4 regions of the Pedococcus sp. P2_D7 genome follow, and region 3 is predicted to be linked to each of the others. Evidence: predicted binding sites of a transcription regulator. Region 3 holds the regulator's gene; each other region holds the start of a gene.
What was found. Region 3 encodes LexA, which represses DNA repair genes until DNA is damaged. Its sites were predicted from a motif close to TCGAACANNTGTTCGA; they were not measured.
Positions count from the first base shown of each region.

Region 1: a site for LexA is predicted at 952-967, ahead of AC1DWJ_RS08150 (HNH endonuclease signature motif containing protein). Genes of this name have one in related genera too.
Region 2: a site for LexA is predicted at 897-912, ahead of recA (recombinase RecA). Genes of this name have one in related genera too.
Region 4: a site for LexA is predicted at 1,123-1,138, ahead of AC1DWJ_RS12620 (HNH endonuclease signature motif containing protein). Genes of this name have one in related genera too.

Region 1 covers NZ_JBFUEH010000003.1:222,605-224,798, reverse strand. The annotation lists gene AC1DWJ_RS08150 (HNH endonuclease signature motif containing protein) at 1-939, opposite strand, end outside; gene AC1DWJ_RS08145 (hypothetical protein) at 1,057-1,275, shown strand; gene AC1DWJ_RS08140 (MarR family winged helix-turn-helix transcriptional regulator) at 1,287-1,769, opposite strand; gene AC1DWJ_RS08135 (hypothetical protein) at 1,857-2,042, shown strand; gene dacB (D-alanyl-D-alanine carboxypeptidase/D-alanyl-D-alanine endopeptidase) at 2,036-2,194, opposite strand, start outside.
Region 2 covers NZ_JBFUEH010000005.1:462,625-464,818, forward strand. The annotation lists gene AC1DWJ_RS14590 (ABC transporter permease) at 1-278, shown strand, start outside; gene AC1DWJ_RS14595 (GNAT family N-acetyltransferase) at 275-745, shown strand; gene recA (recombinase RecA) at 1,083-2,147, shown strand; gene AC1DWJ_RS14605 (regulatory protein RecX) at 2,170-2,194, shown strand, end outside.
Region 3 covers NZ_JBFUEH010000008.1:75,859-78,052, forward strand. The annotation lists gene AC1DWJ_RS18065 (N-acetyltransferase family protein) at 1-388, shown strand, start outside; gene AC1DWJ_RS18070 (DUF4259 domain-containing protein) at 460-873, shown strand; gene lexA (transcriptional repressor LexA) at 970-1,695, opposite strand; gene AC1DWJ_RS18080 (LysM peptidoglycan-binding domain-containing protein) at 1,920-2,194, shown strand, end outside.
Region 4 covers NZ_JBFUEH010000005.1:36,152-38,345, forward strand. The annotation lists gene AC1DWJ_RS12620 (HNH endonuclease signature motif containing protein) at 1-1,055, opposite strand, end outside; gene AC1DWJ_RS12625 (acetyl-CoA C-acetyltransferase) at 1,404-2,194, shown strand, end outside.

The DNA of each region.
Region 1 (2,194 bases), on a different contig from region 3:
GAGGGTGACCAGGACGGTCGCGGCGACCTTGCCGGAGAGGTGGTCGGTGGGCAGGTGCTCGAGCAGCTCCACGAAGGCCCGACCGTACTTCTGGGACCAGTCGAGGTCCTCGGCCCGGAACGCGTCCCAGGTCGCCTCGGCCACCTGGTCGGCGGTCAGCGACCCACCCTGCGACCCGCCCTGGGCTGCGGCCCGTTCGCGGGCGTCGCGGGCCGCCTGCTGGGCGAACCGGCGCGGAGAGGCGATCTGCTGGATGACCTTGGTCAGGATCTGCCCGGCCAGGGTGGGCACCGTGAAGTGTCCGGTGGTGGTGCCGTCGTGGTTGTCGTGCAGGGTCAGCCTGGTCGCGGCCAGGGCACGCTCCTCCTCGCTGCGCAGCACCGCGTCCTCGTGCGCGTCGACCTCGGCCTGCGACCGCCGCGCGGACTCCAGGGCCCGGCGCGCCTTGCGGCGCAACGCCGCCGGGTCGACCCGCTTGCCGACCGCCACCAGCGACTGCTCGATGGCGGCCCGCTGCGTGTCGTCCAGCCCGGCCGGCAGCTGCTGCGCGGTGGTGGCGATCACCAGCGCGTGCTCGGTGCTCAGGTCGCCCACGCTCAGCGCCTGCCGGGTGGCCGGGAGACCGCCGTCGAGCGCGGTCGCCAGGCGTACCTCCCGGGCCGTGGAGGCCCCGTCGCGACGGGACCGAGCGGCGAGCCAGACGGCGGTGCCCGTCATGCCGGCGTCGGAGGCGACGTCGGACTTGTCCACCACCGCCGCCAGCGACAGCTTCAGCGCCGCCATCCTGGCCATCGCCCGGTCCAGCTCGACGACGAGGCTCGACGCGGCATACCCGGAAAGCTCGTCGACAGGCCCGACGCGGTCGAGCACCTCGTGCACCTGACGCACCCCCTCGGCGGCCGTCAGAGGCGGCGCCGGATGGATGGGTGCGATGGCCATGGTCCATGTTATTCGAACACCTGTTCGAAGGTCAACCCATGAAGATGGTCAATTCTGGGAACTCGTTGACCCGTACCCGTCCATGCTGGACGATCAACCCAACAGCGAGGGGGAGTCGTGAACGAGTGGATCTTCGGGAGCCTGCTCATCGGGGTGTTCGTCATCGGAGCGGTGGCGATCGTGACCCTGATCGTCGTCGGCATCGTGCGCCGCGTCGGTGACAAGCGCACCCCCGAGGAGCGACGCGCCGACGAGTACGGCGACATGGCGCCCGGCACGTTCAAGATCACGCCCGGCATCGGTGGCGACGTCGACGGTGGCACCGGCGCGGTGTGAGCCCCGCGCTCTCAGGTTGAGGGTGGTGCGGCCGCCTCGATGAGGCGGGTGAGTCCGTCGCGCATGGCTTCGAGCTCGGCCAGGTCCATGCCGAGGCGGTCGATGATCGCAGGGGGGATGCGTTCGGCACGCTTGCGCGCGGCGGCTCCCTTGCGGGTCAGGGAGACGGCCAGGGCGCGATCGTCGAGCGGGTCGCGCCCACGGGTGACCATGCCGCCGGCTTCCAGCCGCTTGAGCAGAGGCGAGAGGGTGGCGGGCTCCAGGCTGAGTCGCGAAGCCAGCTCGCTGACCCGCAGGGGCGAGTCCTCCCAGAGGGCGAGCATGACGAGGTACTGCGGGTGGGTCAGCCCCATCGGCTCGAGCAGCGGCCGGTAGAGCGCGATCACGTTGCGCGACGCGACCGCCAGTGCGAAGCAGACCTGGCGATCGAGCTGGAGAAGGTCGGCCGCTTCAGCGGGCGGCGGGCGGCGAGCACCCTTCGTCGATGCAGTCACGATTTCGAGTCTAGCCCGACCGGGGCTATCGTTAGTGCAGAGATAGTTAGGCCACTAAGCAATATGGATGCAGATCGAGGAGAGCAGATGAGCAAGGCCGATCACGAAGGACTGTCGTGGGGATACCGCCTCGGCTACCGGATCAAGTGGCTCGGGATGCACCTGTACGGCCCCGCGCAGCTCGGTGAAGCCGAGGACCCGCACCGTCGGCTCGAGCGCCAGCGAGCAGCCCGGGTGGCTGCGGCCAGGCTGGCTCGCGAGACAGGTCAGTAGCAGCCGTTGACCGTGGCGGCGAGCATGTCGATGTTCTGCCGCATGACCGTGGTCGAGGTCGGTTTTCCGTTGATGATGAACGCGAACGCCTTGATGCGTCCGTCCTTGCCGATCGTCCAGCCGGCCAGCGCCACCGCGTCGCTCAGCGTGCC
Region 2 (2,194 bases), on a different contig from region 3:
CGTTCATGAAGTCGTGGGTGCACTTCGACTACATCACCCTCGCGATCCAGCCGATGTTCCTGTTCTCCGCGACGTTCTTCCCGCTCTCCACCTACCCCGAGGCGCTCCAGTGGGTGGTGCGCGTGACGCCGCTCTACCACGGGGTGGCGCTCGAGCGGGCGCTCATGCTGGGGGAGGTCGGCTGGGGTGTGCTGGCCCACGTCGGCTACCTCGCCGCGCTCGGCGCCATCGGGGTCGTGGGCACGGCGCGCCGGCTCGAGAAGCTGCTGCTCTCATGACGTCATCGACCCCGACCCCCGACGTCCGGACGGCGCGTTTCGCCGACCTCGACCCCCTGACGGCCTACCGGCTGTGGGCGCTGCGCTCGGCGGTCTTCGTGGTGGAGCAGGACTGTCCCTACCTCGACCTCGACGGTCGTGACCTCGAACCGCTGACGCGGCACCTGTGGGTCGAGCAGGACGGCGAGCCGGTGGCCACCCTGCGGCTGCTCGACGACGGCGACGAGCTGCGGATCGGACGGGTCGCCACGGCGGTGTCGGCCCGCGGCCGCGGCCTGGCCGCCAGCCTGGTGCGGGCGGCCCTGGCCCTGGCCGGGGAGCGGGCCGTGGTGCTGGACGCGCAGTCGCACCTCGTGGACTGGTATGCCGGGTTCGGCTTCGCTCCCAGTGGGCGTGGGTTCCTCGAGGACGGCATTCCGCACACGCCGATGCGGCGCACGGGTCGAGGATCCGGACCGCTGACCTGACGGCTGTCCTGACCGCTGTCCTGACCGCTGCCCTGACCGCTGTCCTGACCGCTGACCGGACCGCTGTCCTGACCGCTGTCCTGACCGCTGCTCTGACCGCCGAGCTGACTGGATCGTGGTTCGCGGCGTGTCGCGTGTCGAATGCCGGATTTCGAACAGGTGTTCGGTAGATTCATCCCCAGGTGGAACTGCCACAGAGCCACCGTCCACAGGTCGTGCGAGCGACCCGGACGGCTGTCGGTGCCGACACCTAGCGTCTGACCCGAAGCAGAGCAGCTGCCCGAGGGTCGAAGGCAGGCGCGCCCGACTCGAAGCGAAAGAAGGAATGGTGGCCAGAATGGCTGGAGCGAACTCCGCAACGGTGGACCAGAAGGCAAAGTCCCTCGACAGCGTCATGGGGCAGATCGAGAAGTCGTTCGGCAAGGGCGCGGTCATGCGTCTCGGCGACGACGTCCGCCCCCCGATCGACGTGATCCCGACCGGCTCGATCGCGCTCGATGTCGCGCTCGGCATCGGCGGTCTCCCGCGCGGCCGCGTGGTCGAGATCTACGGCCCGGAGTCCTCGGGCAAGACGACGGTCGCCCTCCACGCGGTGGCCAGTGCGCAGAAGGCCGGCGGCATCGCGGCCTTCATCGACGCCGAGCACGCCCTCGACCCCGACTACGCCAAGAAGCTGGGCGTCGACACCGACGCCCTGCTGGTCAGCCAGCCCGACACCGGGGAGCAGGCGCTCGAGATCGCCGACATGCTGATCCGGTCCGGCGCCATCGACATCATCGTCATCGACTCGGTGGCCGCGCTCGTGCCGCGCGCCGAGATCGAGGGCGAGATGGGTGACAGCCACGTGGGTCTGCAGGCCCGTCTGATGTCGCAGGCCCTGCGCAAGCTCACCGGTGCCCTCAACAACACCGGCACGACGGCCATCTTCATCAACCAGCTCCGCGAGAAGATCGGCGTCATGTTCGGCTCGCCCGAGACCACCACGGGTGGCAAGGCGCTGAAGTTCTACGCCTCGGTGCGCCTGGACGTGCGTCGCATCGAGACCCTCAAGGACGGCAGCGACCCGGTCGGCAACCGCACCAGGGTCAAGGTCGTCAAGAACAAGGTGGCCCCGCCGTTCAAGCAGGCCGAGTTCGACATCCTCTACGGCCAGGGCATCTCCCGCGAGGGGGGCCTGATCGACATGGGGGTCGAGCAGGGCTTCGTCCGCAAGGCGGGCGCTTGGTACACCTACGAGGGCGACCAGCTCGGGCAGGGCAAGGAGAACGCCCGGCAGTTCCTCAAGGACAACCCCGACCTCGGCAACGAGATCGAGAAGAAGATCAAGGAGAAGCTCGGCATCGGCCCGCAGGTCGACAAGCCTGCTGACGCAGCGGTGCCCGAGGTTCCCGTCGAGTTCTGAGCTCTGAACCACCCAGATCGACATGACTGATCGACACGACGCGGCCA
Region 3 (2,194 bases):
CCTCGGGGAGAAGCTCGCCGCCGTCGACGAGGGCAACGTCGTCCTGGTCGCCTGCACGGCCGCCGACGAGCTCCTCGGGTACGCCTTCTCCGGACCGTTCCGCCCCCGGCCCGCCTACGCGGGCACCAAGGAGGTCTCGGTCTACCTCGCCGAGACCGCGCGGGGTCGCGGCCTCGGCCGCACCCTGTATGCCGCGCTGCTGGCGCGGCTCGACGCCGCGCCGGGCGTGCACACCCAGGTGGCCGTGGTGGCCCTCCCGAACGACGCGAGCGTGGCGCTGCACCTGGCGGCCGGTTTCGAACGGGTGGGGGTCCTGCGGGAGGTGGGGCACAAGTTCGGTCGTTATGTCGACACCGAGTGGTACCAACGGATGAGCCCCACGGATTAGGGCTGGCGTGTCGCGCCCTCGCGCGGCACTCTCGGAATTGCACCCCTGTCGCAGGCTGTGGAGGTTCGGAGATGGGCGCCATCGGAGCTGGGCCGTTCGAGAACGACGACGCACTGGACTTCCTCGACGAGCTCGAGGAGTCGGGGCAGGACGTGCGCCGCCGGAAGGTGGAGACCGCCCTCGCCCGGGTGGTCCGTGCGTCCGGCTACATCGAGGCCCCCACCATGTCCGAGGCCGTGGCGGCCGCCGCGGTGGTGGCCGCCTGTGACGACTTCGAGGCGGTGATCGGGGAGCGGAACGTGCCGCGCTGGATCGACGAGGACCCCATCGAGGTGGACGAGCGGCTCGAGGAGCTCGCGACGAAGGCCCTGCACCGCGCCCTGAAGTCCGACGACAACGAGCTCTGGGAGCTGTGGGCCGACGGCGACGGTGGCGAACGGTTCGCCACCAAGGTCACCCACCTGCTCGACGCCCTGGGTGACTGAGCCTTCTCCCTGCCTGCGGGGCCCCGACACGCGTGTGCCGCGGCACGCACGGGGCGTACCGCGGCACACGGTGCAGCCGGCACCTGAGGGTCGAGGTCAGATGCGGCGCAGCACCGCCGTGACCTTGCCGAGGATGGTGGCGTGGTCTCCGTCGATGGGGTCGAAGGCGGCGTTGTGCGGCATCAGCCACACCTTGCCGTCCTTGCGCTTGAAGGTCTTGACCGTCGCCTCGTTGTCGAGCATCGCGGCCACGATGTCGCCGTTGTCGGCGCTGGGCTGCTGCCGGACGACGACCCAGTCGCCGTCGCAGATCGCGGCCTCGATCATCGAGTCACCGACGACCTGCAGGAGGAAGAGCTGGCCCTCGCCCACGATCTGGCGGGGGAGCGGGAAGACGTCCTCGACGGTCTCCTCGGCCAGGATCGGCACACCGGCCGCGATGCGACCGAGCACCGGCACGTAGGACGCCTCAGGGCGGCGGTCGTTGATCCCGGTCTCGTCATAGGTGGCGGTCTCGTCCTCGACGCTGGCGCCGCCGCGGTAGCCCCGCATGTCGGCGGGCGAGTCGGGTGAGACGACCTCGATGGCGCGCGGTCGGTTGGGGTCGCGACGCAGGAAGCCCTTGCGCTCGAGCGTCGACAGCTGGTGGGCCACCGAGCTGGGGGAGGTGAGCCCCACGGCCTCGCCGATCTCGCGCAGGCTCGGCGGGTAGCCACGCCGGTCGACCGAGTTGCGGATCACCTCGAGCACCCGTCGCTGCCGGACGGTCAGACCGTCGCCGCGATCGCGGTCGGGCAGTTCCTTGACGTTGTCGTCGCTCATGCCGCTTCCTCACTTGAGCCGATAAAGGTGCAGGTCAGATGCCGTGTGCCGGGCAACTCAGCGGCTGTGACAGGTGGGCTGTCAGTGGCCTCTGATGTGCTTGGGGCATGAACACAGCGTATGGCCTTCGAACGTCTGTGCCAAACATGTGTTCGACGCGTGTCTTGATCCGTTCGAACATGCGTGCTAGAAATCACCCAGGCAGTTCTTCGCACACCCGTTCGATGAACGCAACCATGAGCCCCCAGCTCACCGCCCCCATGGAGGACCAGATGAGTGCAGCAGTCGCTTGGGACGTCGCCCCCGCGCCGGTGCGGGTCCCCGTTCGCCCGGCTCGCCCCCAGCTGGTCTCGGTGCCCACCGGGGCAGCGGTCCCCCAGGTGCCGGCCACGCCGCTGCGCATCACCCGCGCGGGCCGGCTGGCGCTGACCCTCATCGTCGTCGTGGCGGCGGTCGCCCTGGCGGTCGCGCTCTTCTCCGGCGGAGCCTCCGCCACCGT
Region 4 (2,194 bases), on a different contig from region 3:
TCGGGAGCGAGCGCGCCGTGGCGAGGGTCGTCGACGACTCCGGGGATGACCCAGCGGACGCCCTGACCCTGCTCTGCGCCACGACCCTCGTCCGAGCTTGCCGCCTCGTCAGCGGACTGCGACGCGACCAGGGCTGCGGTGGCCGGGAGGGCCGGGACCAGCAGCTCGACCACCGTCGACACGTCGGCGCTCGAGAGCACCAGGTCGGTGAGGGCATCGGCCCGCGCAGCGTCGATCGGGGTGCCGGGGTTGGCCCTGGCGTACTCACCGGCCAGCGCGTCGACGGCCGCAGCCATCCGCTGGCTGGAGTCGGTGGGCAACGTCACCACCCAGCGAGCCATGCCCGGGTTGCCGCGGGCGGGCTGGATGACCACCCGACGTGCATCCCGGGCCCGGTCGGCGGAAGCCTCCTCGCTCGTCGGGTCGAGCTCGCGGGCGACCTTGGTCGCCCTGCTCGTCAGCTCGGACCGCGACAGCTCGCGCACCCGGTCGGACACGACGACGTACTCGCCCGTGACCTGGTCGACCGAGGACTCCAGGACCAACGCTTCGAAAGCCCCGCGCAGCTGGACCGGCAGTGAAAGCCCCGCCTCGACCACGACCTCGGTGCGGCGACGCTCGAGGTCGCCGTCCCAGGCCGCGTCGAACGTCGCGCCGAACTCGCAGGCCAGCCACCGAGCTGCGATGAGCCGTCGCTGCACCGTGCGCGTCGCGCAGTGCAGGGCGGGGGAGAGCGTGGAGGCGACGAGGCCGTGGGTGTCGCACGCGACCGGCCTGACCGGGAGCGCTGGCTCCATCCGACGACGGTGCTGGTCGTCCTCGACGCGGTCGGCCATGGTGTCCATGGCGAGCGACTGGCGCGCCTCGAGGGCGGCCGTGACCCGCTCGCACGCGATGACGTAGGCCTCCGCCTCGACCCGGTCGAGTGCAGCGACGTCGGACTTCGAGAGCGCGAACACCGCGGCAGCCAGGGCGACCGGGTCGGCATCGCGCACCAGGGCCGCCGTGAGGAGGCCGGAGCCGAACGAGGGCGTCGCGGACGGGCGGGCAGGCACCCAGTCTCCACTCCCGGCGACACTCGCCACAGCCATCACCCCGTGGTCGGCTCAATGGGCCCCATAGTCGAACGTATGTTCGAATCCTACCGAAGGGCCATGACAGCGTCAAGCGCAGATACCAACCAATTCGATTGTCCCGACAGGGAATTCGCGCGACGCGCCCAGCACGCTGCGCCGGAGGTGCTTCAGCCTTGGGTCCCGCCGTGAGGGTGAGACCAGTGCTTGAGGAGCTCCACACGGCATACCCGAGTGTGGCCAGCACCACCAGCCCGGGCGGACCCGGGCGCGGTCCGCCGCATTAGAGTGAAGGCAGGTAATCCCCAATGGCGCTGGAGGCCTCCAACCATGTCTGACCGTCCCGTTTCCGTCATCGTCGCGGGTGCCCGCACGCCGATGGGCCGCCTGCTCGGCTCGCTCAAGGACTTCTCGGGCGCAGACCTCGGCGGCTTCGCCATCAAGGGCGCCCTGGAGAAGGCCGGGGTCAGCCCCGACCAGGTCGACTACGTGATCATGGGCCAGGTGCTGCAGGCCGGCGCGGGCCAGATCCCCGCGCGCCAGGCCGCCGCCAAGGCCGGCATCCCGATGACCGTCCCCGCGCTGACCATCAACAAGGTCTGCCTGTCGGGCATCAATGCCATCGCGATGGCCGACCAGCTGATCCGCGCCGGTGAGTTCGACGTCGTGGTCGCCGGCGGTCAGGAGTCGATGACCAACGCTCCCCACCTGCTCGAGAAGTCCCGTGAGGGCTTCAAGTACGGCGACGTCACGATGCGCGACCACATGGCCTTCGACGGCCTCTGGGACGCCTTCACCGACCAGGCCATGGGGCTGCTCACCGAGCAGGCGAACACTGGCGACCAGGAGTTCACCCGGGAGCAGCAGGACGAGTTCAGCGCCCGCAGCCACCAGCTCGCCGCGCGCGCCTGGAAGGACGGCCTCTTCGACGACGAGGTCGTCACGGTCTCCATCCCGCAGCGCAAGGGCGACCCGCTCGAGTTCAAGACCGACGAGGGCATCCGGGCCGACACGACCACCGAGACGCTCGGCAAGCTGCGCCCCGCCTTCTCCAAGGACGGCACCATCACGGCCGGCTCGGCGAGCCAGATCAGCGACGGCGCCGCCGCGGTCGTGGTCAT